Regions from separate parts of the Streptomyces sp. NPDC048297 genome, predicted to be linked through region 3. Evidence: riboswitches for the same ligand, from Rfam matches in the RefSeq annotation. Region 3 holds a riboswitch; each other region holds the start of a gene.
What was found. Region 3 has a riboswitch for thiamine pyrophosphate ahead of ACGFYV_RS31730 (thiamine ABC transporter substrate binding subunit). Riboswitches for the same ligand answer to the same signal wherever they lie in the genome.

Region 1: it holds a riboswitch for thiamine pyrophosphate, as region 3 does, so the genes downstream of both, thiO (glycine oxidase ThiO) here and ACGFYV_RS31730 (thiamine ABC transporter substrate binding subunit) in region 3, are expected to answer to the same signal.
Region 2: it holds a riboswitch for thiamine pyrophosphate, as region 3 does, so the genes downstream of both, thiC (phosphomethylpyrimidine synthase ThiC) here and ACGFYV_RS31730 (thiamine ABC transporter substrate binding subunit) in region 3, are expected to answer to the same signal.

The regions. Positions count from the first base shown of each region.
Region 1 is NZ_JBICZA010000020.1:727-11,036, forward strand. It holds gene ACGFYV_RS22245 (DUF4126 domain-containing protein) at 1-99, shown strand, start outside; gene ACGFYV_RS22250 (phytoene desaturase family protein) at 171-1,682, shown strand; gene ACGFYV_RS22255 (hypothetical protein) at 1,699-2,688, opposite strand; gene metF (methylenetetrahydrofolate reductase [NAD(P)H]) at 2,745-3,668, opposite strand; gene thiE (thiamine phosphate synthase) at 3,809-4,474, opposite strand; gene ACGFYV_RS22270 (Rv2175c family DNA-binding protein) at 4,603-4,968, opposite strand; gene ACGFYV_RS22275 (NAD(P)/FAD-dependent oxidoreductase) at 5,229-6,479, opposite strand; gene ACGFYV_RS22280 (hypothetical protein) at 6,512-6,862, opposite strand; TPP riboswitch at 6,916-7,028, shown strand; gene thiO (glycine oxidase ThiO) at 7,026-8,249, shown strand; gene thiS (sulfur carrier protein ThiS) at 8,246-8,458, shown strand; gene ACGFYV_RS22295 (thiazole synthase) at 8,462-9,256, shown strand; gene pknB (Stk1 family PASTA domain-containing Ser/Thr kinase) at 9,381-10,310, shown strand, end outside.
Region 2 is NZ_JBICZA010000008.1:181,780-189,287, forward strand. It holds gene ACGFYV_RS11525 (replication initiator) at 1-433, opposite strand, end outside; gene ACGFYV_RS11530 (hypothetical protein) at 499-978, shown strand; gene thiC (phosphomethylpyrimidine synthase ThiC) at 1,824-3,638, opposite strand; TPP riboswitch at 3,631-3,804, opposite strand; gene ACGFYV_RS11540 (YibE/F family protein) at 3,876-5,636, shown strand; gene ACGFYV_RS11545 (SsgA family sporulation/cell division regulator) at 5,810-6,247, opposite strand; gene ACGFYV_RS11550 (IclR family transcriptional regulator) at 6,345-7,202, opposite strand; gene ACGFYV_RS11555 (DUF5326 family protein) at 7,398-7,508, opposite strand, start outside.
Region 3 is NZ_JBICZA010000038.1:16,129-26,438, reverse strand. It holds gene ACGFYV_RS31745 (maleylpyruvate isomerase family mycothiol-dependent enzyme) at 1-145, opposite strand, end outside; gene ACGFYV_RS31740 (ABC transporter ATP-binding protein) at 170-1,192, opposite strand; gene ACGFYV_RS31735 (ABC transporter permease) at 1,192-2,793, opposite strand; gene ACGFYV_RS31730 (thiamine ABC transporter substrate binding subunit) at 2,853-3,935, opposite strand; TPP riboswitch at 4,003-4,110, opposite strand; gene rlmN (23S rRNA (adenine(2503)-C(2))-methyltransferase RlmN) at 4,144-5,250, opposite strand; gene ACGFYV_RS31720 (phosphatidate cytidylyltransferase) at 5,416-6,774, opposite strand; gene frr (ribosome recycling factor) at 6,774-7,331, opposite strand; gene pyrH (UMP kinase) at 7,516-8,274, opposite strand; gene tsf (translation elongation factor Ts) at 8,479-9,315, opposite strand; gene rpsB (30S ribosomal protein S2) at 9,491-10,310, opposite strand, start outside.

The DNA.
Region 1 (10,310 bases), on a different contig from region 3:
GTGTTCCTCGTCTCGCGCATCCGGCGGTTCCTGCGGCGCCGGGCGCAGCGCCGGGAGGAACGGCGGCTGGCCTCACGGATGCCCGGACCACCGGGCTGAGCGGGCGCCCGGAGCGCCGGGCCGACCGGCCGCCGACGGGATTGTCAGTGCCGGTCGCTAAAGTCGCAGGCATGGCACGGATTGCGGTGATCGGCGCCGGGATGGGCGCGATGGCGGCTGCTGCCCGGCTGGCCGTCGCGGGCCACCGGGTGGTGGTGTACGAGCGTACGGCGACGTACGGCGGTGCGGTGCGCCGCTTCGAGCGGGACGGGTTCGCCTTCGACACGGGCCCCGGGCTGCTGCACCTGCCCGCCGTCTACCGCGACCTGTTCATCAAGACGGGCAAGGAGTCCCTGGAGGACACGGTCGAACTGGTCCAGGTCGACCCGGCCTCGCGGCACGTCTTCGCGGACGGCACCGCGGTGTCCCTGCCGAACGCCTCGCGCGCGGGTGTCGTCACGGCGCTGGACGAGGCCCTGGGCGCGGGGGCGGGCGGGCGCTGGGGCGACTTCCTGGTGCGGGCCCGCGAGGCCTGGGACCGCACCCGCCGGCCGCTGCTGGAGGAGCCCCTGTGGCCGAACTGGCAGGTGCTGGCGGAGCAGGAGCCGTATCCGGCCGTCCCGCACAAGCGGCTGCTGCGCACGCGACGCGCGCGCACGCTGGCCGAGGTCGGCGAGTGGGAGCTGCGCGACGAGCGGCTGACGGCCCTGCTGCACAGCTACGCCCTCGCCCACGGCCTCGATCCCCGGACCGCTCCGGCGAGCGCGGCCGTGCTGCCGTACATGGAGCACGCCTTCGGCGCCTGGTACGTGCGTGGCGGCATGCGGGAGCTGGCGCGCGCGGTGTACGAGCGGTGTCTGAAGCGGCGGGTCGAGTTCGTCTTCGACGCGGAGGTCGGGCGTGTCCTGGACAAGGACGGGCGGGCCACGGGCGTGGAGTTGCGGGACGGCACGGTGGCCGAGGCCGACCATGTCGTGGCGGACGTGCACCCGGCGCAGTTGAAACTGTTGACGGGGCGTCAGCTGGACAAGAATGGGGATGTCCAGGCCGATCCGTACCCGACCGGTCCGGGGCGGTTGGCCCTGCTGCTGGCCCTGCGCGGGGGGCGCGAGGCCGGTGCCGCGCATCGCACGGTCGTGCACGCGCCGGACCCCGATTCCGAGCTGGACTTCCTGGCCTCGGCGGACGAGGGCCGGCCGCCGGCGCCCACGGTGACCGTGCTGCGCCCGGACGACCCCGCGCTCGCACCGGAGGGCGGGCACGAGTCCGTGGTGGTGTCCGCGATGGTGCCGAGCACCGTCGACTGGGAGGACGAGGCCGTGCTCCGGCAGTACACGGACCATCTCCTCGACGCCGCCCAGGAGGCGATACCGGGCCTGCGGGACCGCGTCCTGTGGCAGGAGACGCGCACACCGGACGACGCCGAGAACGAGACGGACGCCTTCCTCGGCACGGTGCCGGCCCCCTCGCTCGCCGCCGGCCGGGGCCGTTTCCTGCACCCGGCGAACACCACGCGGTTGCCCGGTCTGTACCGGGTGGGCGGCTGGTCCCACCCGGGCGGCGGCCTCCCCCACGCCGGTATGTCGGGCGCGCTGGTGGCCGGACTGATCGTGGAGGGGCCGGAGTTCCGCGGCTCTCAGTGAGCGGGCGGGGGCGGGCTCAGTAGCGGTAGTGCTCGTCGTAGCCGGCGCCGGGCTGCTGCGGCGTGTGGCCCTGGTGCGGGTACGGCTGCTCCTGCGGGAGTTCGCCGCCGTAGTTCTCGTCGGTGCGCTGCTGCGGGACCCAGACCCCGCCGGCCGGGGTCTCGCCGTAGCCGCCGGTGCCGTACGCGTCCTGCCCGTAGCCCTGTTGACCCTGTTGGCCTTGTTGGCTCTGTTGGCCCTGCTGCTGGCCGTACTGCTGCTGGCCGCCGTAGCCGTTGTCGTACGAGGTGTCGCCGTAGGACTGGGCGCCGATGTACGGGTCGGAGTAGTTGGCGTAGCTCTGCTGGGCGCCGGTGTCGTAGCCGTAGCCCTGCTGATCGTAGCCCGAGTAGTCGTAGGCGTAGGCCTGGCCGGCGCCTTGAGGCTGTGCGGCGCCGGTGGGGGCCGGATGGTCGCCGTAGACGCCGTAGGAGCCGGTGTCGTCGGGCATGGGCTGGGGTTCGTAGACCGTGCTGCTGCGGGCGGGCTCCGGGCCCTGGGCCGGTGTGAACACGTCGTCGCGGTCGTAACCGTCACGGCCGTAGCCGTCGCGGTCGTACGCCCCGTGGCCGTAGCCGCCGTCGTAGGACGATCCGTCGTGGTCGCCGTCGGGGCCGGACTCGTCGCCCTCCGGGTCCGGGCCGTCGAGGTCCGGGTCGTGGCGGTCGGCCTTGCCGCGGCGGCGCCTGGGGGGCTCGCCGGTGTCGTCGTCGGGACGCTTGACCGCCCAGCCCGCCGCGAAGCCGCGGCGGAAGGACAGCGTGACGTAGGTCTGGCCGATCGCGAACGCGATCGCGCCCACGCCGATGACGATCACGGATGGAATCAGCACGCCGACCACGACGCCCAGGAAACCGCCGAACGCCAGCAGCCGCCAGCGCAGCCGCGCCTTGTACTGCAGCAGCACCTCGCCCAGCAACCACAGTGCGACGATGCCGAACGCGATGTAGAGGACCGCCCAGCCCATGTACGCCCCTCTCCCAGTGACCGCTACGCAGTGTGTCGTATCGCGGTGCGGCCGGTCTAGGCCTGCGGAGGGTGGTGCAGGCCCAGGTTCTCGTAGATTTCCAGGGTCGCCGTGGAGTTGTTGAGCGTGATGAAGTGCAGTCCGGGCACTCCCTCGGACAGCAACCGCGCACAGAACTCCGTGGCGAACTCGATACCGATGGAGCGTACCGCCGCCGGGTCGTGCTTGGCTGTGAGGATCCGCTCTTTCAGGGCGGCCGGGAATACCGCATTGCTGAGTTTGGGCAGTCTTTCCAGCATTTTCACGCTGGTGACAGGCAGTACCTCGGGAATGACCGGGGTCGAGCAGCCCGCCGCCTCCACCCGGTCGCGCAGCCTCAGGTACGACTCCGGCTGGAAGAACATCTGCGTGATGGCGTAGTCGGCGCCCGCGCGGCACTTGTCCACGAAGTGGGCGACGTCGGTGTCCCAGTCCGCGGAGCGCGGGTGCATCTCCGGGAAGGCGGCGACGCCGACGCAGAAGTCGCCCGACTCCTTGATGAGGCGGACCAGTTCGGCCGCGTAGGTGAGACCGCGGGGGTGCGGGACCCAGTCGCCCATCGGGTCGCCGGGCGGGTCGCCGCGCACGGCGAGCATGTTGCGGATACCGGCGTCCGCATACTGGCCGATGATGTTCCGCAGTTCGGCGATGGAGTGGTCGACGGCGGTCAGGTGGGCGACCGGAGTGAGCGTCGTGTCGACGACGATCTGCTGGGTCTCCTTGACCGTGGTGGCACGCGTGGAACCGCCGGCGCCGTAGGTGACGGACACGAAGTCGGGGGCCACGGCCTCGACGCGGCGCAGCGCGTTCCACAGGTTCCGCTCGCCCTGGGACGTCTTCGGCGCGTAGAACTCGAACGAGTACGTCTTCTTGCCGGTGGCGAGGATGTCACGCACGGTGCGTGCGCGATCGGTCCGGGTGGATGCGGTTCCTAGGGCCATACCCGCAGGTTAGCCAGGGGTGGGCGGTCTCCCAACCGGGCATCGGCGATTTGACCGAATTGCCGGTTTACTGTCCACTCCTTGGACAAAAACGTGGACATGGTGGGTGGTGCCGAGGCCCTGGGCAGCCCCGGCGGCCTTCAGTTCCGCCCGTCCTGCCCGTCCTGTCGCAGTCGCTTGGTGAACTCCGCCGCCGCGGCTCCCGGGTCGTCCGCCTCGGTGATCGCGCGGACCACGACCACCCGGCGGGCGCCCGCGTCCAGCACCTCGTCGAGGTTGCCCAGGTCGATGCCGCCGATGGCGAACCAGGGGCGCTCGGTGCCCAGCGCGGCGGTGTGGCGGACCAGGTCGAGGCCCGGGGCGTGGCGGCCCGGCTTGGTCGGGGTCGGCCAGCAGGGGCCGGTGCAGAAGTAGTCCACGCCGTCCTGGACGGCCGCCGCGGCGGCCTCGGACTCGGCGTGCGTGGAGCGGCCGATCAGGACGTCGGGGCCGAGGATCGCGCGGGCCGCGGGCACCGGGAGGTCGCCCTGGCCCAGGTGCAGCACGTCGGCGCGGGCCGCGTGGGCGACGTCGGCCCGGTCGTTGACCGCGAGCAGCTTGCCGTGCCGGGCGCAGGCGTCCGCGAAGACCTGGAGGTGCTCCAGTTCCTCGGCGGCCTCCATGCCCTTGTCACGGAGCTGCACGATGTCGACACCGCCGGCCAGGGCCGCGTCCAGGAACTCGGCGAGGTCGCCCTGCCGGCGGCGGGCGTCCGTGCAGAGGTAGAGCCGGGCGTCGGCGAACCTGGTGCGGGCGGTGTCGGACATGCGTGGGTCCCCCCTGGTCGGTGTCCCTGGGTGTGCGAGTGGGTGGCGTACGGGTCGCGTACGGGTGGGTCGCGTACGGGTGGGTGGCGTACGGGCGGGGCCGGTACGCCACCCCGGGTGCGGTTGGTTCAGACGGCGAGCGCCTGGGCGCGGCGCTTCACCTCCGTGCCGCGATTCTCGCTCAGGGCCTGCGCGGGGGTGCCGGGCAGGGTCGGGTCGGGGGTGAAGAGCCACTCGATCATCTCTTCGTCCGTAAAACCGTCGTCCCGCAGGAGGGTCAGGGTCCCGGACAGGCCCTTGACCACCTTGTCCCCGTCGATGAAGGCGGCGGGGACGTGCAGCGCCCGGTTCTCACCTCGGCGTACGGCGATGAGCTGGCCCTCCTTGACCAGCTGCCGCACGCGCGTCACCTCGACATCGAGCTTCTCGGCGATGTCGGGGAGGGTGAGCCAGGCGGGGACGAGAGCATCGATCTTTGCGTCAATCTCGGTCACGGCTCCTAGGGTAGGCGCTCTGCTGGGGTGGGCGCGATGAGAGTGCGGGGAAGTGTCGGGGGGGTGGGTGCGGGTCCGTCGTGGCTGGGCGCGCAGTTCCCCGCGCCCCTGACCTCGTCGGTTGGCCACGGCGCTGTCACGGCTCGGCTCGTGCAGTCACCCCTGCACCCCTGGGCTCGCCCCTCGGCCGCGGCGCCGTCGTGGCCGGGCGCGCAGTTCCCCGCGCCCCTTTGGGGCGTTTCTGCGGGGTGGGTTGTTGGTCAGGTGGTGGTGACGGCGGATTTCAGGGGGAGGGTGGGGTTGGAGAGGGATTGGGGGTTCAGGGGGTGGGCGGATTCGATCAGGCGGCGGCCTTGGGCCAGGTCGCGGGGGCGGCCGACGGCCAGCAGGGCGACCAGGCGGTTGTCGCGGAGCCAGCACACCGACCAGGCGGGGCCCGTCGGGTCGCCGCGCCAGATCATGCGGTCGGCGGCGGCGTGGTGGCCCGCGTACTGGACGAAGCGGCCGAACTGCTCGGACCAGAAGTACGGCACCGGGTCGTAGACCGCGGCGTGCTCGCCCAGGATGTTCGCGGCGACCGTGCGCGGGCCCTGGAGGGCGTTGTCCCAGTGGTGGACCAGCAGCCGGGTGCCGTAGCGGGCCGAGGGGAAGGACGCGCAGTCGCCGACGGCGTACACGTCCCCGGCGGAGGTGCGCAGGTGGTCGTCGGCGACGACCTCGCCGTGCGCGCCCAGCTCGATGCCGGACCCGGCCAGCCAGCCGGTGGCGGGGCGGGCACCGATGCCGACCACGACGGCGTCCGCGGGCAGCCGCGAGCCGTCGTCGAGCACGACCCCGCCGGGCTCGACGCGCTCCACGCGCGCGTGGGTGCGCAGGTCGGTGCCGCTGTCGGCGTACCAGGCGGTCATCGGCGCGGCGACCTCCGCGGGCAGCGCGCCGGCCAGCGGCCGGTCGGCTGCCTCGACGACGGTCACCGCGCAGCCCGCCTCCCGCGCGGCGGTGGCGAACTCAGCGCCGATCCAGCCGGCGCCGACGACCACGATGTCGTGCTGCCGGGCGAGCACGGGCCGCAGCCGCTCGGCGTCGTCCAGGGTGCGCAGCAGGTGCACGCCGGGCACGCCCTCGGTGCCGGGCAGCCGGACGGGTTCCGCGCCGGTGGCGAGGACCAGGACGTCGTACGGGACGGGCCCGGACTCGGTGTCCAGTTCATGGTCGGCGGGGCGCACGCCCAGCGCCTCGCAGCCGAGCCGCAGTTCGATGTCGAGCGAGTCGAAGTCGACGTCGAACGCGGAGCCCTCGGACGTGCCGAGCAGCACGGCCTTGGACAACGGCGGCCGGTCGTAGGGCTGATGGGGTTCGGCGCCGATGAGGGTCACGGTGCCCGTGAAGCCCTGTTCCCGCAGGGCCACGGCGGTCTGCACCCCGGCCATGCCCGCACCGACGACGACCACGCGCCGCTCCTGCCCCGCGCCGCCGCGCGAGGTGCCTTCTTGCGCTGTCTGCTCGCTCACGCGCTCACCATAGACAACTGACAAATCGTCAGTCATCGGGCGTGCTGGGTGACCTGTTCCACAACACTCGTCCCGGCGCCCGGCCGCGACTCCCACCGCCAGCTCTCCTCCAGGCGCACCCGGCCGTCCGCGAGCTCCACGACGGTCGACACGCAGTGCCCGCTGGAGGTGGTGCCGTCGTGCCGCAGCTGCACGTAGCGGAAGTCCAGCCGGTCACCCTCGCGGGTACCGACCAGATGACCGCGCACGACGTCGCCGCCCGCGTACTCGGCCCAGATCTCACCGTCCTTCTCGTGGTAGGCGAAACGGGTGCGAGTACCGACCTGACCTGGGGCTTGGTCCGCCACGGGGGCGAGGGTCAGTCCGTCGAGCGATCGGGCCATGGACAGGGGCTCCCTTACAAGAGCGGCGCACCGCGGGCTAGGCTGGCCACCGTACAAGCACTCGCGGGAGCCCGGACGCACCGGGCTGAGAGGGAGGCTGGGCGGCCTCCGACCGTACGAACCTGATCCGGGTCATGCCGGCGAAGGGAGGGGCTGGACGCCCATGTCGTCACGTACGTCCGACACATCCGACACGTCAGACACGTTCGGCACATCCGATACGTCAGATTCATCCGACACGTTCGACGTCCTCGTCATCGGGGGCGGGATCATCGGCCTGGTCACGGCCTGGCGCGCCGCGCAGCGCGGGCTCGCCACCGCCGTGGTGGACCCCGAGCCCGGCGGCGGTGCCGCGCAGGTCGCGGCGGGGATGCTGGCCGCGGTCACCGAACTGCACTACGGCGAGGAGACGTTGCTCGCCCTGAACCTGGAGTCCGCGCGCCGCTACCCGGACTTCGCGGCCGAGCTGACCGAGGCGACCGGCCACGACCTCGGCTACCGGCGCTGCGGCACCCTGGCCGTCGCGCTCGACGCCGACGACCGCTCCCACCTGCGCGAGCTGCACGCCCTCCAGCAGCGCTCCGGTCTTGACTCGCAGTGGCTGTCCGGGCGGGAGTGCCGGCGCCTGGAGCCGATGCTCGCGCCCTGTGTGCGCGGCGGGCTGCGCGTCGACGGGGACCACCAGATCGACCCGCGGCGGCTGGCCGCGGCCCTGGTGACCGCGTGCGAGCGGGCCGGGGTGGTCTTCCACCGGTCGTGGGCCGGGCGGCTCGACGTCGTCCGGGACCGGGCCACCGGCGTCACCACGACGGACGGCACCGCGCTCACCGCGGGGCAGGTGGTGCTCGCGGGCGGGAGCCTGAGCGGGCGCCTCGCGGGCGTGCCCGGCCATGTGGTGCCCGCGGTGCGGCCGGTGAAGGGGCAGGTGCTGCGGCTGGCCGTGCCGCGCCGGTACGCGCCGTTCCTGAGCCGTACCGTGCGGGCCGTGGTGCGCGGCAGCCAGGTCTACCTGGTGCCCCGGGAGAACGGCGAGCTGGTCGTCGGCGCGACCAGCGAGGAGCTGGGCTGGGACACGACGGTGACGGCGGGCGGGGTGTACGAGCTGCTGCGCGACGCCCACGAGCTGGTGCCCGGCATCACCGAGCTGCCCCTCACCGAGACCCGGGCCGGGCTGCGCCCCGGTTCCCCGGACAACGCGCCGCTGCTCGGCCCGTCCGGCCTGGACGGGCTGGTCCTGGCCACCGGGCACTTCCGCAACGGTGTGCTGCTGACCCCGGTCACCGGGGACGTCATGGCGCACGTCCTGGTCAGCGGTGAACTGCCGCCGGAGGCAAGCCCGTTCACGCCGAAGCGCTTCGGCGCCGCACTCCTGGAGCAGCCCGCATGAACGTCTGCGTCACCATCTCCGTCAACGGGGAGCGCCGCGAGATCGCCCCTGGCACGGCGCTGGACTCCCTCGTGCGGACCCTCACCGCGGCGTCCTCCGGGGTGGCCGCCGCCGTCAACGAGACCGTCGTCCCGCGCGGGCAGTGGTCGGCCACGGCCCTCGCCGAGGGCGACCGTGTCGAAGTCCTCACCGCAGTCCAAGGAGGCTGACCCATGGCCGACGATCCCTTCGTCCTCGGCGGTGTGCCCCTCGGCTCCCGGCTGATCATGGGCACGGGCGGCGCACCGAGCCTGGACGTGCTGGAACGCGCGCTGATCGCCTCCGGCACCGAGCTGACCACGGTGGCGATGCGCCGGGTCGATCCCGGGGTGCACGGCTCCGTGCTGTCGGTGCTCGAGAAGCTGGGCATCAGGGTGCTGCCGAACACGGCGGGCTGTTTCACCGCGGGTGAGGCCGTGCTGACCGCCCGGCTGGCCCGCGAGGCGCTCGGCACGGACCTGGTCAAGCTGGAGGTCATCGCCGACGAGCGGACGCTGCTGCCGGACCCGGTGGAGCTGCTGGACGCGGCGGAGACGCTGGTCGACGACGGTTTCACGGTGCTGCCGTACACCAACGACGACCCGGTGCTCGCGCGAAAGCTCCAGGACGTGGGCTGTGCGGCGGTGATGCCGCTGGGCTCGCCGATCGGGTCCGGGCTCGGCATCCGCAACCCGCACAACTTCCAGTTGATCGTGGAGCACGCGCGCGTGCCGGTGATCCTGGACGCGGGCGCGGGCACGGCGTCCGACGTGGCGCTGGCGATGGAGCTGGGCTGTGCGGGTGTGATGCTCGCCTCCGCGGTGACCCGGGCGCAGGAGCCGGAGCTGATGGCGGCCGGCATGCGGCACGCGGTGGAGGCGGGACGGCTGGCCCGGCGGGCCGGGCGGATCCCGCGCCGGCACTTCGCGGAGGCCTCCTCCCCCACGGAGGGCCTCGCCCGCCTGGACCCCGAGCGGCCCGCGTTCTAGGACGCGCCGCGCCGTCGCGGAACCTCACGGCTCTCGTCGCACCACAGTCACAGCTCCGCTGCAATCCGTCGCCCGAACGGCGCAGCGGGGCGGTCTGTCGGTCGGTCCTCGTAGACTCACCTGCGTGGATACGACCCTTCAGGACCCTCTCGTCGGGCAGGTGCTCGACGGCCGTTATCGCGTCGACGCGCGGATCGCCGTCGGCGGGATGGCCACGGTCTACCGGGCCCTGGACACCCGCCTGGACCGGGTGCTCGCGCTCAAGGTGATGCACCCGGCGCTGGCGGCCGACGGGTCCTTCGTGGAGCGGTTCATCCGGGAGGCCAAGTCGGTCGCCCGGCTCGCCCACCCCAACGTGGTGCAGGTCTTCGACCAGGGCACCTGCGGGTCGTACGTGTACCTGGCGATGGAGTACGTCGCCGGGTGCACCCTGCGGGACGTGCTGCGCGAGCGGGGCGCGCTGCAGCCGCGGGCCGCCCTGGACATCCTGGAGCCGGTGCTGGCCGCGCTCGGCGCCGCGCACCGGGCCGGGTTCGTGCACCGGGACATGAAGCCCGAGAACGTGCTGATAGGGGACGACGGCCGGGTCAAGGTCGCCGACTTCGGTCTGGTCCGGTCCGTGGACACCCAGACCAGCACGACGGGCACGGTGCTCGGGACGGTCTCCTACCTCGCGCCGGAGCAGATCGAGCGGGGCACCGCCGACCCGCGCGTCGACGTGTACGCGTGCGGTGTGGTGCTCTACGAGATGCTGACCGGCGGCAAGCCGCACTCCGGGCAGACCCCCGCGCAGGTGCTCTACAAGCACATACACGAGGACGTGCCGCCGCCCTCGGCGCTGGTGCCGGGGCTGGCGTACGAGCTGGACGAGCTGGTCGCCTCGGCCACCGCGCGTACCCCTGACGTCCGGCCGCAGGACGCGGCGGCGCTGCTCGGCGACGCGCTGCGGGCGCGGGCGGCGCTCACCGCCGCGCAGCTGGACGCGCTGCCGCCGCAGGCGCTGTCCGCGGCGCACGACATCGCCGAGGACCGTACGAGCGTGATCCCGCGCTCG
Region 2 (7,508 bases), on a different contig from region 3:
CGGCGTGGCCCACGTGGTGGGCGCGTTCGGCCCGGAGTGCGGCGTAGGTGGTGGAGTAGGCACGGAACTTGGCGAGGATGTGCCCCCGGTAGCCGAGGGTGTGGGTCCAGGCCCGCAGGCGGAGGTGTTGGTACTCAGGGAGGCCGCCCAGGCGCCAGCAGGTGCTCATGCGGGTGCGTACGTGTTCGCTGACGGGTGCCGATTCGATGTCGTGCCTGGTGGCGGGCGGGTGGTCGGTGCCGGCTCCTGTCTCTGTGGCTCCCTTGGTGACGTACTTGGCAACGTACGCAGCCACGGCGTCATCGTCGGGGCCGTCGCCGTCGGCACGCAGGGGACGGGCGTCGAGCTGGGCGCCCCAGCGGAGTTTCAGTTCCCCCACGGCTGCGCTGTAGGGCGTGTGGACCAGGACGCGACGGGCGGACGCGCGCACCACGTGCGGACCAGACTCACTCCGTCGGCGTACAGCTCTACGCACACAAGGCACGAGCCACCGCACGCATGGGTGACGCCCGCCTCGTCCGTGATTCGCTCGATGCCGGCCGCGCGAGGCTGGACCGCCTTCCCAAGCCGGACCACCCCGAACACCACTTCATCATCGACCCCGACAAGTGGGACTTCTACGAGATGGACGCCTACCGTCTCCTCGGAGACGACGAGCGCGCCGCCGCCCACGCCCGCTCAGTGATCCGCATCAGCACCGGCCCCGACGGCACCGAGATCTCCCCCATGCGAGCAGCCGAGGCCCGCCTCACCCTCGGTGTCGCCGCCGCGCGGATGGGCGAGATCGAAGAAGCCATCGGCATGGGCACCAAGGCCCTGGAAGCAGATCGCAAATCCCTCCCGTCCCTGCTTTTAGTCGCCGACGAGCTGGACAAGGAACTCAGGTCCCGGTATCCCCGCGAAGGCGCCACCCGCGATTTCCACGAGCAGGTGACAACCATCAAGCGAGGAACTACCAGGACGGAGCTTCCGTTCTAAACGTTTGCGGGCTACTCCAAGACATGAGAGTAGCCCGCACCAAATAATGCACGGCCGTCGCGCGCTGACGGCCGTGTAGTGGATAGATACGCACGTAGGTCAAATTTATTTAGATGACGCCAAACAGTGACAGGAGAAACTCAAGAATCCGATGCATTAGCGGCGCATAACTGGGGTCTGCCGTAATCCGGATCGACTCATAGAGTGCCAGCAGAACAAGGCTGGCGTGACAGTAGAGGTTCAGAATTTGAAAACGCCGGACGTACGGGCGAACCCGTCGCTCAAGTCGCCGCGCGGCTTGCCAGAAACGCCCCCCACCCGTTCGGATGACATGCAACGCCCTACAGACGAAGCGCCAGACTGAATCCGAGATACCACTGAGGAAAGTCCACAAGGTGGATGTGATCGTTGCGAGTTTTCGTAGCATGGTTGCCTCATTTCTCTGAGTCTCAGGAATTTCTTGATCATGACTACTACCTTCCTAGAGTGAGCGCTCATATGTGAGCGCTGGGCCCGTGCGCATGAACGACACTGGGCCGATATCTACGCGCGTATCTTCCACAGCAAGAGTGCAGCGACTGGTGCCCCGAGTCAAGGGCACACTTACGAAAACGCGCGCCCCCTCGCTGGGGTGGCAGCCTCCGGCGTGCAGGAAATCGAACACGCGTCTAATCAGGTCTTGCGGCCGCTTTTTAATGCCGGCCAAGGTGTCGGGGGTTCAAAACGGAATAAGCGTTGCCCTGGACGACTCCAGCACTTCAGCCACCCTGCGCCGGGAACGACAAAGCGGTCCGTGCTCCGACAGCTTCAGACTGTTCGGTAGCACGGACCGCCGTAGATCGGGCTCAGTCCGCGATCGGCAGGTACACCCGGTTCCCCGCCTCAGCGAACTCCTTCGACTTCTGGAGCATCCCCTCGGCGACCTCCTCCGGCGACGCCCCCTCAGCCGCCGCACCACCAAACCGCTCTGTGATGCTTTGGCTAATTTTCATGCTGCAGAACTTCGGCCCGCACATGGAGCAGAAGTGGGCCGTCTTGGCGGGCTCGGCCGGCAGCGTCTCGTCGTGGAACTCCCGTGCCGTCACCGGGTCGAGGGCGAGGTTGAACTGGTCCTCCCACCGGAACTCGAAGCGGGCGTCCGACAGCGCGTCGTCCCACTCCTGCGCACCGGTGTGCCCCTTGGCGAGGTCGGCTGCGTGGGCGGCGATCTTGTAGGTGATGACGCCGGTCTTGACGTCGTCACGGTTGGGCAGGCCCAGGTGCTCCTTGGGCGTGACGTAGCAGAGCATCGCCGTGCCCCACCAGGCGATCATCGCGGCGCCGATACCGGAGGTGATGTGGTCGTACGCCGGCGCGATGTCCGTGGTCAGCGGGCCGAGCGTATAGAACGGAGCGTCATCGCAGATCTCCTGCTGAAGGTCGATGTTCTCCTTGATCTTGTGCATCGGGACGTGCCCGGGGCCCTCGATCATCGTCTGTACATGGAAACGCCTGGCGATCCGGTTGAGTTCCCCGAGCGTGCGGAGTTCCGCGAACTGCGCCTCGTCGTTGGCGTCCGCGATGGAGCCGGGGCGCAGGCCGTCGCCCAGCGAGTACGTGACGTCGTAGGCGGCGAGGATCTCGCAGAGTTCCTCGAAGTTCTCGTACAGGAACGACTCCTTGTGGTGCGCCAGGCACCACGCCGCCATGATCGAGCCGCCGCGCGAGACGATGCCCGTCTTGCGGTTGGCGGTGAGCGGGACGTACGGCAGGCGCACGCCGGCGTGGACGGTCATGTAGTCCACGCCCTGCTCGGCCTGCTCGATGACGGTGTCCTTGTAGATCTCCCAGCTCAGTTCCTCGGCCCTGCCGTCGACCTTCTCCAGGGCCTGGTAGAGCGGCACCGTGCCGATGGGGACGGGGGAGTTGCGCAGCACCCACTCGCGGGTGGTGTGGATGTTGCGGCCGGTGGAGAGGTCCATGACCGTGTCGGCGCCCCAGCGGGTCGCCCAGGTCATCTTCTCCACCTCCTCCTCGATCGAGGAGGTGACGGCGGAGTTGCCGATGTTGGCGTTGACCTTCACCAGGAACCGCTTGCCGATGATCATCGGCTCGATCTCCGGGTGGTTCACGTTCGCGGGCAGAACCGCGCGGCCCGCCGCGATCTCCTCGCGGACGACCTCGGGCGAAACGTTCTCCCGGACGGCCACGTACTCCATCTCGGGCGTGATCTCGCCCCGGCGCGCGTACGCCAGCTGCGTCACGGCCTGGCCCTCACGCCCCCGGCGCGGCTGGCGCGGGCGTCCCGGGAAGACCGCGTCCAGGTTGCGCAGACCACCGCGCGGTGAGGTGTGCTTGATCCCGTCGTCCTCGGGACGGACGGGACGGCCCGCGTACTCCTCGGTGTCGCCGCGGCCGATGATCCAGTTCTCCCGTAGCGGCGGCAGGCCCCTGCGGACGTCGGTGTCGACGAGTGGATCGGTGTACGGGCCCGATGTGTCGTACAGCGTGACCGACTGCCCGTTGGTGAGGTGCACCTGACGGACCGGCACGCGCAGGTCGGGGCGCGAACCCTCGACATACGCCTTGTGCCAGCCGATGGACTTCCCAGCCTCCGTGTTCGGCGACCCCTCGGTCGCGTTCTGCGTGGAGGCAGGCGTGCGTGCGTCCTTGTTGGTCATGAGACCTACTCCCTACGCCGGCATTACCCGGTAACAGGTTCGGCGGTCGACGCAGCGGTGTCCGTCTGCGGATGTTTCCCGTGAAACCACGTTCCACGTGAAACATCGCGAATACGGAGGTCAGCGCCCTCTCAGCCCGGTGCTCCGAGCTCCCGCGTGTGCAAAGGTGCCTCCACGCTAGCGTCATGTGTGGCGTGATGAACAGTGGGCCTCTGCCGTTCTTGCAATGATCGGGCCGTGACCACGACACATCAGCCCCCGTACCCACCTCCCGGCCCACCCCGCCGGCAAGGTCCCGCACACCCCACCGGACACGGTGGCGGCCCAGGCCCCGGGGACCACCGCGGTGCCGGCGGTGGCCGTGGTTTCGGGGACCAGCATGGTTCCGGGGACCAGCATGGTTCCGGGGACCAGCATGGTTCCGGGGACCAGCATGGTTCCGGCGGTGGTCATGGTTTTGGCGGCGGCGGTCACGGGGCCGGTGGTGGTCACGGCTCGGGGGGCGGCCGGGGTGACGGTTATGGGACCGGCTCCGGAGGGGGCGGAGGCGACGGGCACGGCCGCGGGTCCGGCGACGGCAGGGACGACGGGCACGGTCACGGCTCCGGTGGCGGGCACAGCTCTGGTGGCGGGCACAGCCACTCGCACAGTCACAGTCACGGACCTGCCGCTCCTGTCTCGAAGCACCTGCGCAAGGTCATCGCGGCGATCCTGGTCCCGTTCACCGCGGCCGTCGTGGTGGGCCTCGCGGTGCTCTGGCCCGGTGGAGCCCCGCCGCACCAGCGCAGCGGCGTCGGCTTCGACCGCCAGTCGCAGCAGGCGACCGTCAGCAAAGTGGTCGAGGTGAGCTGCAAGTCGGTCAACGCCCAGGGCCAGGCGCCGCCCAGCGACGCCTCCGCCTCCGCCGCCGAGGGCAACTCGGCGCAGGACAAGGAGAGCGACACCTGCAAGAAGGCGACGATCCGGGTCGACACCGGCAAGGACAAGGGCCGTACCTTCACCGAGATCGTGCAGCCCGACCAGACACGGCAGTTGCACGAGGGCGAGAAGGTCATCGTCGCCTACGAGCCCACGGCGCCGCGGGACCTTCAGTACTCGGTCACCGATGTGGACCGGAAGTTCCCCATGGCCCTGCTCGCCGGGATCTTCGCGGTCGCCGTCGTGGTGGTGGGCCGGCTCCGAGGTCTCATGGCGCTGGTCGCGCTGGCCGTCAGCTTCCTGGTGCTGACCCTCTTCATCCTGCCCGCGATCCTGCAAGGCTCGAATCCACTGCTCGTGGCGGTGGTCGGGGCGAGTGCGATCATGCTCATCGCGCTCTACATGTGCCACGGGTTGTCGGCCCGTACGTCGGTCGCGGTGCTCGGCACGCTGGTCTCGCTCGTGCTGATCGGCATCCTGGGCTCGGAGTTCATCGACTGGGCCGCGCTCACCGGCAACACGGACGACAACACCGGTCTGATCCACGGTCTCTATCCGTCGATCGACATGAGCGGTCTGCTGCTGGCCGGCGTCATCATCGGTTCGCTGGGTGTGCTCGACGACGTGACGGTGACCCAGACCTCGGCGGTGTGGGAACTGCACGAGGCCAACCCGTCGATGGGCTGGCGCGGGCTGTACCGGGCGGGCATCCGGATCGGCCGCGACCACATCGCGTCCGTGGTCAACACCCTGGTCCTCGCCTACGCCGGTGCCGCGCTCCCGCTGCTGCTGCTGTTCTCGATCGCGCAGAGCAGCGTGGGGACCGTGGCCAACAGCGAGCTGGTGGCGGAGGAGATCGTGCGCACGCTGGTGGGCTCGATCGGCCTGGTCGCCTCGGTGCCGGTCACCACCGCCCTCGCCGCCCTCGTGGTCTCGGCCGACCGGCCGTCCCCGGCCTCGGCCCCGGCGGCATCCGCCGGAGTCCCGTCCGTCTCGTCGGCCTCATCCACCTCGTCGACCTCGTCCGCCCCCTCCGCCGCAACGGGCCGGAGTGGCAGGGGCCGACGCCGGAAGCGGTGAAGGGGGTGCGGGGTGCGAGGTGCGGGATGCGAGGTGCGGGATGCGAGGCGCGGGCAGCGGTGAGCGGGGAGCAGTGAGCGGGGTCCGGCAGGGCCCGAACCCCCTTCGCAGAAGCGTTTCTGCGTGAGTTCCCTGGCACAACGGAGCGCTCCGCGCTCCGTTGCCGTAACGCTTCAGCCGGCGCTCTGTTCCTCGGCCAGAATGCGGTCGAGGGCCTCGTCGAGGTGGGCGTCGAAGTCGGCCAGCGCACCCTCCTGGCCGAGTGGCACCAGTTTGTCCGTACGGTCGAGGAAGGCCACGAGCGGCGGCGCCGAGGAGCGGAACAGAGCCTGGTCGCTGCCCACCTGAAGCCTGATCAGCACCTCGCCGAGCATCTCGGAGTCGGCGGGGGCGATGTGCACGTCCCCCTCCCCGCACGGCCGGCCGACCCCGTCGATCATCAGCTCCCGTCCGAAGGCCCAGGTCACCGGGGCGTCGCCGGGCAGATGGAAGGTGAGCCGCACCGCGTAGGGATCACTCGTCTCGTAGCGCAACTCCACCGGGATACGGAAGGAGAGCTCCTCCGAGACGAGAAAGCTCATCATGACCTCTGCCTGTACGGACTCGCGCATCGCCTACCCCGTCTTATGACATCGACTGGCCGGGATCGATCCCTGACCGTGCTCAAATCTTGCTGAACGTATACACCAGATCACAAGGAGTAAGTTTTCAGATACTGATAGAGAGAGCAAGTGAGCCGAGATGGCGCCCGATCTCGACCTGCAACCGCTGGGCGGCGGGTACCAGCCGGTCAGCCTCGTGGAGGGGGAGCGAGATCGCCATCGTGGCCGCCGTGGCGCCGACGGTGATGGGTACGGCCGCGCAGACCGTGCCGAGGGCGTACTCCTGGCGCTCCGCCACCAGTTCCATGCGCCGCGTCCGCGACAGCCTGCGCAGCAGGGCGTCGTCGTCGCGCGCGGTGTAGGGGGTGAGGGGCCGCACGGGATAGCGGGCGAGATGGTCGCGGCGGGCGGCCTCGTCCAGCTGGGACAGCAGGCACTGGCCGATCGCGTGGGCGTGCCCGGTCTCGCGGAAGTCGGCCCACTCCTCGACCGCCGGCGTCTCCCGCGTGTCGGAGACGCACATGACCTCGATCTCGCCGTCCCGGTACATCGCGAAGTACACGGGCACACCGATGGAATCGCGCCAGTGGGCGAGCATGTCGGCCACCGTGCTGCGACGTTTCTGCTCCGCTCCGCTGCTGCCGAGGCGATCGGCCGCGTCGCCGAGGAAGAACAGCCCCTTCTCCCGGCGCAGATAGCCCTCGTGCACGAGAGTGCGCAGCAGGTGGTAGGCCGTGGGCAGGGCGAGCCCGGTCTCGCGGGCGAGCTGCTTGGCGGGGGCGCCGTACGGATGCCCGGCGACGGCCTCCAGCAGGCGCAGTGCGCGCTGGACGGACCCGATGAGGGTCGCGGAGTGCTTGTCGGGGCGGGTCGCGGCGGGCGGGCGCTGGATGGGGGGTACGCAGGACCGCGGTGGGCTGGGGGGTGCGTGGGGCTCTGCCGGGGCGGTGTCAACCGTGGCCAAGGGTCACTCCCGAAGCGAGGGTGGGCGACCCGTGCGGGGAAACACGGGTGGAGGTGTGCCACCCGCAGGGTCCGGGCCCCACGGGGTTCCGGACTCTAACCGTCCGCCACCGCGCTCAGACGGCCTGCCGGTGAAACTTCCCCCGCCCGAGGGAACCGGTGCCTCCTGCTACCGCTCACCGGCTCCCCATGTGTCTCACCAGTCGCCGCGCGACGAGGAGTTCGACGTGAACTTCCGGACGACGTAGATCAGCCCGCCGACGAGAGCGACGAACACCAGCACCTTGAAGAGCAGGCCGATCACGAA
Region 3 (10,310 bases):
TGTGCCGTACGAGCTTCTCCAGGGACCAGTCCGGGCAGGTCGGCACGGTGGCGGCAAGGTCCGTGCCGGAGGTCACGATGTCCCTCAACTGGCCTACCTGGCGGTCGATTTCCGCGCAGTAGCGGTCGTGCGTGAGCAAGGTCATGTGCTCACCCTAGGGTCACGACGATCATCCGAGCACGACGATTTCGGCCGCGTCGAACACGACGCCCACCTCGGCCGCGACCTCCGGCGCGTCCCGGAGCGTGCAGGCCGCTTCCAGGGACGGACCGCCGCCCCGGGGCCGCAGGCGGACGGCGACATGGGTGCCCCGGAAGGTGCGGGCGGCAACCGTGCAGGGCAGGCCCTCCGCGGCGGCCACGAGCCGTACGCCGGCGGGCCGGACCAGCAGCGACCGCTCGCCCCGGGGCGAGCCGTCGGGCACAGGCAGCTTGCCCCACGGGGTGTCCGCCGCCGCGTCGCCGACGCTCGCCGGGACCACGTTGTCGAAGCCGAGGAAGCGGGCCACGAACTCGTTCGCGGGCTGCTGCCAGACCTCCAGCGGCGTCCCGGACTGGGCGATCAGGCCGTCCCGCATCACCACCACCCGGTCGGCCAGCGCGAAGGCCTCGCCCTGGTCGTGGGTCACGGCGAGTACCGTCGTCCCCAACCTGCCGAACAGTTCCCGCAGTTCGACGACCAGCCGCTCCCGCAGCGAGCGGTCCAGTTGGCCGAGGGGCTCGTCCAGCATCAGCAGCCGGGGCCGGGGCGCCAGCGCCCGCGCGAGGGCCACCCGCTGCTGCTCGCCGCCGGACAGCGCGGCGACGGCCCGCCCGGCGGCACCGGGCAGCCCGACCAGTTCCAGCAACTTCCGTGCCTCGGCGTCCCGTTCGCCCTTCGGCACCCCGTGCGTCCGCAGCCCGAACGCCACGTTGCCGCCGACGTCCCGCTGCGGGAAGAGCTGGTGGTCCTGGAACATCAGCCCGACACCGCGCCGGTGCGCGGGCACGCCCGCCTGGTCGCGGCCGTCGAGCAACACCCGCCCCGAGTCCAGCTGTTGGAGGCCGGCCACCGCCCGGAGCAGCGTGGACTTCCCGCTGCCGCTGGGCCCGAGCACGCACACCACCTCGTGCTCGGCAACGTCCAGGCCGACCGCGTCGAGCACGGGCCGTCCGCCGAAGCGCACGGTCGCGGCCTGAAGGCTCAGCAGCATCAGAACTCCCCCGTCCGGTCGGTGCGCAGCCGCTCCAGGACGAGCAGCGCGGCGGCGCACACCACCATCAGAATGGTCGAAAGGGCCATCGCCTGGCCGTAGTTGAGGTCTCCGGGACGGCTCAGCAGCCGGGCGACGGCCACCGGGAGCGTCGGGTTGTCGGGCCGGGCGATGAACACGGTCGCCCCGAACTCGCCGAGGGACACGGCGAAGGCGAATCCGGCCGCGACCAGCAACGCCCGCCGCACCAGCGGCAGATCGACCTCCCGCCACACCCGCCAGGGCGAGGCCCCGAGCACGGCCGCCGCCTCCCGCAGCCGTTCGTCCACCGCGCGCAGCACGGGCAGCATGGTGCGTACGACGAAGGGGGCGCCCACCAGAGCCTGCGCGAGCGGGACGAGGATCCAGGACTGCCTGAGGTCCAGCGGCGGCTTGTCCAGCGCGATCAGGAAGCCGAAGCCGACGGTCACGGCGGAGACGCCGAGCGGCAGCATCAGCAGCGCGTCGAAGCCGCGCACCAGGCGTCCCGCGTCCCGGCGGGCCAGCGCGGCGGCGGCCAGGCCTCCGACCAGGACGGCGATGGCGGTGGCGGTGGCGGCGTATTCGAGGGAGGTCCACACGGCGTGCAGCGGCGCCACCAGGAAGGTGCCGCCGTCGGAGTCGGTGAGCGCCCGGTAGTAGCCGAGGCCGGGCGCGTCGAGGGAGCGCCGCACGAGCACGGCGAGCGGCAGCACCAGCAGCAGGGCGATCGTGACGAGGACCCCGGCGAGCAGCGTCCACTGCCCGGCGCCGCGCGGCCGGCGGGCGGTGACGGAGGCGTCCACCAGACGCAGCGCGCTCTCCCTCCGCCGTACCGTCCACGCGTGCACGGCGAGGATCGCGCCGACCGCGACGAACTGGACGAGCGTGAGGACCGCTGCCGTGGCGAGGTCGAACAGCTCGGAGGTCTGCCGGTAGATCTCCACTTCGAGGGTGGAGAAGGTGGGCCCGCCGAGGATCTGGACGACCCCGAAGGAGGTGAAGGTGAACAGGAACACCATCAGCGCGGCAGCGCCCACGGCCGGGGCGAGGGCGGGCAGGGTGACCTTGCGCCAGGCGCCGAGCGGTGAGGCGCCGAGCATGCGGGCGGCGTCCTCCTGGCGCGGATCGAGCTGTGCCCACAGGCCGCCCACCGTCCGTACGACGACCGCGTAGTTGAAGAAGACGTGCGCCAGCAGGATCGCCCACACCGTGGTGTCCAGCCGTACGCCCCACAGTTCGTCCAGCAGCCCGTTGTGTCCGACCAGGGCCAGGAAGGCGGTGCCGACGACCACGGTCGGCAGCACGAACGGCACGGTGACCACGGCCCGCAGCACCTGCTTGCCCGGGAAGTCGAGCCGCGCGAAGACATGGGCGGCGGGCAGCGCGAGCAGCAGGGTGAGCGCGGTGGAGGCGAGCGCCTGCCAGGTGGTGAACCACAGCACGTGCCGGATGTCGGGCTGTGTGACGACGTCCGCGATCCGCCCCAGCCGCCAGGTGCCGTCCGCCTTCAGCCCGCGCGTGACGATCGCGGCGACGGGCCAGGCGAAGAACACGGCGAAGAACGCGACGGGCAGGGCCATGAGCCCCAGCCGCGCCGCGCTCCCGCGCCGGTCCCTGACGGCCGCTTCCGTGGGAGCGGCTACTTCAGTACGAGCGACGTCCACGCCTTGACCCACTGGTCGCGGTTGGCGGCGATCTTGTCGGGGGCCATCGTCTCGGGGTGCGCGGCGGCCGGCCCGTACTTCGTGAAGTCGGCGGGGACGGCCGCGCCCTTGACCACCGGGTACACGAACATGTTCAGCGGCATGTCCTCCTGGAACTCCTTGGAGACCAGGAAGTCGATGAACGCCTTGCCGCCCTTGGTGTTCTTCGCGTTGCTCAGCAGCCCGGCGAACTCGACCTGCCGGAAGCAGGTGCCGTTCGACACGCCGGTCGGGGCCGTGCTCGGCCGCTTCTTGGCGTAGATGACCTCGGCGGGCGGCGAGGAGGCGTACGACACCACGAGCGGCCGGTCGCCGCCGGCCTTCCTGCCCTCGGAGGAGCCGGAGAACTCCTGGTAGTAGGCCTGCTCCCAGCCGTCGACGACCTTGACGCCGTTGTCCTTGAGCTTCTTCCAGTAGCCCTGCCAGCCCGTGTCGCCGTACTGCGCGGCGCTGCCGAGCAGGAAGCCGAGGCCGGGCGAGGAGGTGGCCGCGTTCTCCGTGACGAGGAGGTTCTTGTACGCGGGCTCGGCCAGGTCGGCGAAGGTCTGGGGCGGGGTCAGCTTGTGCTTGCCGAAGTACGCCTTGTCGTAGTTGACGCAGATGTCTCCGTGGTCGACGGGCGTGACGCGGTGCTTGCCCGCGTCCAGCTGGTAGGCGGCGTCGACGGTGTCCAGGCCCTTGGTCTCGTAGGGCTGGAAGAGGCCGTTGTCGAGGGCGCGGGACAGCAGGGTGTTGTCGACGCCGAAGAAGACGTCGCCCTGCGGGTTGTCCTTGGTCAGGACGGCCTTGTTGACGGCCTGTCCGGCGTCGCCGTCCTTGAGGACGCGGACCTTGTACCCGGACTGCCGCTCGAAGTCCGTCAGCACGTTCTTGGAGACGGCCCACGAGTCGTGGCTGACGACGGTGACGGTCTTGGAGTCCTTGGAGTCCTTGGGCGACGCGGTGTCCGTCGAGCCGCACGCGGACAGCGTGACGAGGCCGAGCCCGACGGCCACGGCCACGAACGTCTTGTTCTGCACTGGTTGTCCTCCTGGGTGGGCCAGGAAGAACGCGGCCCCGCCCGGTGACCCGGGCAGGGCACGACAGCTTGAGTGATGACCGAACTTCCTACCCAGAATGACCTGGGCGAGGTTCAGAGGGTCTGCGGCCCGATTGCCGCACTCTCAGCGCTGTGGCGCTCCCCTGTCGGAATATGAAGATGTGAGTGTCTGGTCGAACCCGGCCAGATTACCGCTCGGTGGCCGCGAGCTGACCACAGGCCCCGTCGATCTCCTGACCGCGGGTGTCCCGGACGGTCACCGGCACGCCGTGGGCGGCGATGGCCTCCACGAACGCCTTCTCGTCCTCGGGGCGCGAGGCGGTCCACTTGGAGCCGGGAGTGGGGTTCAGCGGAATGAGGTTGACGTGCACGGGCTTGCCCCTGAGCAGCCGCCCGAGCCGGTCACCGCGCCAGGCCTGGTCGTTGATGTCGCGGATGAGCGCGTACTCGATGGAGAGCCGGCGCCCGGACTTCTCGACGTACTCGAACCCGGCGTCCAGGACCTCGCGCACCTTCCACCGCGTGTTCACGGGGACGAGGGTGTCGCGCAGCTCGTCGTCCGGCGCGTGCAGGGAGATCGCGAGCCGGCACTTGAAGCCCTCGTCGGCGAACCGGTGGATGGCGGGCACGAGACCGACCGTCGAGACCGTGATGCCGCGCTGCGAGAGCCCGAGCCCGTCCGGGGCGGGGTAGGTGAGCGCGCGGATGGCGCCGACGACCCGCTTGTAGTTGGCGAGCGGCTCGCCCATCCCCATGAACACGATGTTGGACAGCCGCGCGGGCCCGCCGGGGACCTCACCGTCGCGCAGCGCCCGCATGCCGTCCACGATCTGGTGGACGATCTCGGCGGTGGACAGGTTCCGGTCCAGACCCGCCTGACCGGTCGCGCAGAACGGGCAGTTCATCCCGCAGCCGGCCTGCGAGCTGATGCACATGGTGACCCGGTCCGGGTAGCGCATGAGCACCGACTCGACGAGGGTCCCGTCGAACAGCCGCCACAGCGTCTTACGGGTCTCCCCCTCGTCCGTCGACAGATGCCGTACGACCGACATCAGCTCGGGAAACAGCGCCTCGCGCAGCTTGTCCCGCGAACCGGCCGGGATGTCGGTCCACTGCTCGGGGTCGTGCGCGTACCGCGCGAAGTAGTGCTGCGAGAGCTGCTTGGCGCGGAACGGCTTCTCCCCGATCTCGGCCACCGCGTCCTTGCGCTCGGCGGGCGTGAGGTCGGCGAGGTGCCGCGGCGGCTTCTTGGCTCCGCGCGGGGCGACGAAAGTGAGTTCTCCGGGCTTAGGCATGGCTCTATCAGTGTCGCAGATCGATTGAGTGCCCCCGCTCGCGTCGATCGGGTCCCCGCTCGCGTACGCGGACGGCGCCCGCCGAGGGAGCGGGACGGGCCCCGTCCTGGGGGCAGGACGGGGCCCGGGGAAGCCTGTCGGCCGGGGCGGGGCTGCGGCGTGGGGTCAGCCGCTGCCGACGAAGAGGACCAGCAGGAGCCAGACCACGGGGGCCGTCGGCAGGAGGGAGTCCAGGCGGTCCATGATGCCGCCGTGGCCCGGGAGCAAGGTGCCCATGTCCTTGATGCCCAGGTCGCGCTTGATCATGGATTCGCCGAGGTCGCCCAGGGTGGCGCTGGCCGCGACGGCGAGGCCGAGCAGGAGGCCCTGCCACCAGGTGCCGTCGTCGATGAGGAACTGCATGCACAGCGCGCCCGCGACCATCGCGAACAGCACCGCGCCCAGCAGGCCCTCACGGGTCTTGCCGGGGCTGATGCGCGGGGCGAGCTTCTTCCGGCCGAAGCGCCAGCCGACGGCGTAGGCGCCGGTGTCGCTGACGACCGTCAGGAGCAGGAAGGTCAGGACCCGCCAGGGGCCGTCGTCGGCGGTGAGCATCATCGCGACGAACGTGGCCAGGAACGGCACGTAGAAGGCGGCGAAGACGCCGGCCGTCACGTCCTTGAGGTAGCCCTCGGGTGGTTCCGTCATGCGCCAGACCAGCACCGCGAGGGACGTCAGCGCCATGGCCACCCACGCGCCCTCGGCACCGCGCACGTACCCGGCGACGACCATCGCCGCACCGCCCACCGCGAGCGGCACCAGCGGCGCCTTGATGCCCTTGCGCTCCTGCAGCCTGCTGGTCAGCTCCCACAGGCCGACGACCACGGCCACCGCCACCACGCCGACGAAAACGGCCTTGACGACGAACAGGGACGCGATGATCACCACACCGAGCCCGACGCCGACCCCTATGGCCGCGCTCAGGTCACGGCCCGCGCTCTTCTTCTGCGGCGCGGGCGCCGGCTGTGGGGCGTCGGGCATGGGCTCCGGATTCTGCGAGGGACTCTGGGCGGGGTCCGGGACGGGAGTCGGCGTCGAATACTGCGGCACGTGGGGTGCGTGGGGTGCGTGGTACGCGTGGTGCGCCTGCTGCGGATCGTAGGACGTCTGGTGCGACTCGTACGACACCGGGTGCGGCTCGTACGACGCCTGGTGCACGTTGTACGACGCCTGGTGCACGTTGTACGACGTCTGGTGCACGTCGTACGAGGCCTGCTGTGCGGCGTGCGAGGCCTGCTGCGGGGCGTACTGCGTGTCGTCCCGGAACAAGGGACCGCTCAGCTGAGCGGCCCCCCGGTCCTCGTCCTGGCCGCCGCCGTACCCGGGTCCGTCGGGCACGATGGGCATGGGGCGAGTCTGCTGCGCCTCAGGCGCATCGTATGCGGGACCCGCCGGCGCAGCCCCCTGGGCGTACCCACCGGCGGTGGGCCCCCAGTAACCGGCCTGCCCCGCCGACGGCGGTGCCCCCCAGGAAGAGTCGCTCATCAGACTTCGAGCAGCTCCGCTTCCTTGTGCTTCAGGAGCTCGTCCACCTGGGCGACGTACTTCGCGGTGGTGTCGTCCAGCTCCTTCTCCGCACGGCGGACCTCGTCCTCGCCGGTCTCCTTGTCCTTGACCAGCTTGTCGAGGGCGTCCTTGGCCTTGCGGCGCACGGAGCGGATCGAGACCTTGGAGTCCTCGGCCTTGTTCTTGGCGACCTTGATGTAGTCGCGGCGGCGCTCCTCGGTCAGCTCCGGGAACGTCACCCGGATGATGCTGCCGTCGTTGCTGGGGTTGACGCCCAGGTCGGAGTCGCGGATCGCCTGCTCGATGTTGCGCAGCGCGCTCTTGTCGAACGGCGTCACGACCGCCATGCGCGGCTCCGGCACGGAGAACGAAGCCAGCTGGTTGATCGGCGTCAGCGCGCCGTAGTAGTCGGCAACGATCTTGTTGAACATCGCCGGGTGCGCACGGCCGGTGCGGATCGCGGCGAAGTCCTCCTTGGCGACCACGACGGCCTTCTCCATCTTCTCCTCGGCCTCGAGGAGGATCTCTTCGATCACCACTTGCTCCTGTGTGTCTTGAGTAAGGCCCGGCTGCGGTTCCTCGATCGGGCGGCGGCCGGCTACGTCGCGTCTTCTTCCTGCACGGTTCCCGACCGGCAGGACATTGTCCATCCCCCGTCCTGGGTGCGTCCCGTCCGTCCACCGGACAGGTGGCGCACCGCGGGCGAGGGGAGTGTGCCGGTCAGGTCCGGCTGCCCTGGTCACCCACCAGCGTGCCGATCTTCTCACCCTTGACGGCGCGCGCGATATTGCCCTCCGCGAGCAGCTCGAACACGAGGATCGGGAGCTTGTTGTCACGGCACAGCGTGATCGCGGTGGCGTCGGCGACCTTGAGGTCGCGGGTGATGACCTCGCCGTAGCCGAGGGCGTCGAACTTGACGGCGTCCGGGTTGGTCTTCGGGTCGGAGTCGTAGACCCCGTCCACACCGTTCTTACCCATGAGCAGCGCCTCGGCGTCGATCTCCAGGGCGCGCTGGGCGGCGGTGGTGTCGGTGGAGAAGTACGGCATGCCCATACCGGCGCCGAAGATGACCACGCGGCCCTTCTCCAGGTGGCGCACGGCCCGCAGCGGGATGTAGGGCTCGGCGACCTGGCCCATGGTGATGGCGGTCTGCACCCGGCTGTCGATGCCCTCCTTCTCCAGGAAGTCCTGGAGGGCGAGGCAGTTCATGACGGTGCCGAGCATGCCCATGTAGTCGGAGCGGGCCCGGTCCATGCCGCGCTGCTGCAACTCGGCACCGCGGAAGAAGTTGCCGCCGCCGATGACGACCGCGACCTCGGCGCCGTCCCGGACGACGGCCGCGATCTCACGGGCGATCTTGTGCACCACGTCGGGGTCCACGCCGAGGCCCCCGCCACCGGAGAAGGCCTCTCCGGACAGCTTCAGCAGAAACCGGCCGCGTACTTTGCCGTCGTCGCTCTTCTGGGCCTTGGTGGTCATGGGGATCCCGCCTCTTTCACGTGGTGCACATACGAAGAAGGCCATTGCCGGTTGGGGTCGCTTTTCGCTCCCATGCGCGGCAATGGCCTCCTCGTCAGATCTGCTGCCGTCCGCCACGTGCCTGGGTGTGGCGGTGTGCGCGGACGACTGCTGTCGACCCTATCGAGATTTCTCCCCGGGTCGCTCGTCGATCGCGGTACGGACTCAGATGCCGACCTTGATGCGCGCGAAGCGCTTCAGGGTGACACCGGCCTCGTCCAGAACCTTCTGGACCGACTTCTTGTTGTCCAGCGCGTACGGCTGGCCGAGCAGCGTGGCGTCCTTGTAGAAGCCGTTCACGCGACCCTCGACGATCTTGGCGATCGCGGCCTCGGGCTTGCCCTCGGCGCGGGTGGTCTCCTCGGCGATGCGACGCTCGGACTCGACGACCTCGGCCGGGACGTCCTCCTTGGAGAGGTACTTCGGCGCGAAGGCGGCGATGTGCTGGGCGATGCCCTTGGCGACCTCGGCGTTCGGCTTGTCCAGCTCGACGAGGACACCGATCTGCGGGGGCAGGTCGGGCATCGTGCGGTGCATGTAAGCGAGCACGAAACCGTCCGCGTACTGCGCGAAGCGGTCCAGGACGATCTTCTCGCCCAGGTTGGCGTTGGCCTCGTCCACGAACGCCTGGACGGTCTTGCCGGGCTCGATCTCGGAGGCGAGGAGCGCCTCGATGTCGGCCGGGGAGGTCTTGGCTACGTGCTCGGCGATGGCCTGGGCCACGGCCTGGAACTTGTCACCCTTGGCGACGAAGTCCGTCTCGCACTTCAGCTCGACGATGACGCCGGAGGAGTTGTCGTCGGCGATGATGGAGACCACAGCGCCGTTCTCGGCGGAGCGGCCCTCGCGCTTGGCGACGCCCTTCTGGCCCTTGATGCGCAGCGCCTCGACGGCCTTGTCGACGTTGCCGTCGGCCTCGTCCAGCGCCTTCTTGCAGTCCATCATGCCGGCGCCGGTGAGCTCACGGAGCTTCTTGACGTCGGCGGCGGTGTAGTTCGCCATGAGTCTGTGAGTCTTTCTCGAAGTCTTGGCAGATCGGAGATCCGCACGGTCGGTGATCCACATGTAGCCACGGATCACGGACGCCGTGCCGACCGACGGGTGAACAGCGGGGGCGGACTTCACCGCGCCGAGGGCGCCGTGACAGTCGGTTCCGCCCCCGCCGTCAACGCTTGCGTCAGGCCTGCTCGCCCTCGGCGGCCGGAGCCTCGGCAGCGGGGGCCTCGGCGGCCGGAGCCTCGGCAGCGGGGGCCTCGGCGGCCGGAGCCTCGGTGGCCGGAGCCTCAGCGGCGGGAGCCTCAGCGGCGGGGGCCTCGGCAGCGGCCTCGGCGGCCGGAGCCTCGTCCTTCTTCTCGCCCTCGAGCAGGTCGCGCTCCCACTCGGCGAGCGGCTCGCCCGCGGCCTTCTCGCCCTTGTCGCCGGTGGCGACGCGAGAGCGGGAGATGAGGCCCTCGGCGACGGCGTCGGCGATCACGCGGGTGAGCAGGGTGACGGAGCGGATCGCGTCGTCGTTGCCCGGGATCTTGTAGTCGACCTCGTCGGGGTCACAGTTGGTGTCGAGGATGGCGACGACCGGGATGTTGAGCTTCCGGGCCTCGCCGACCGCGATGTGCTCCTTCTTGGTGTCCACGATCCAGACGGCGCTGGGCACCTTGGACATCTCGCGGATACCACCGAGGGTCTTCTCCAGCTTGGCCTTCTCGCGCGAGAGCACGAGAAGCTCCTTCTTGGTCAGACCGGACGCGGCGACGTCCTCGAAGTCGATCTGCTCAAGCTCCTTGAGGCGCTGCAGACGCTTGTAGACGGTGGAGAAGTTGGTGAGCATGCCGCCCAGCCAGCGCTGGTTGACGAAGGGCATGCCGACGCGGGTGGCCTGCTCGGCGATGGCCTCCTGCGCCTGCTTCTTCGTGCCGACGAACATGACCGTGCCGCCGTGGGCGACGGTCTCCTTGACGAACTCGTAGGCGCGGTCGATGTACGACAGCGACTGGAGCAGG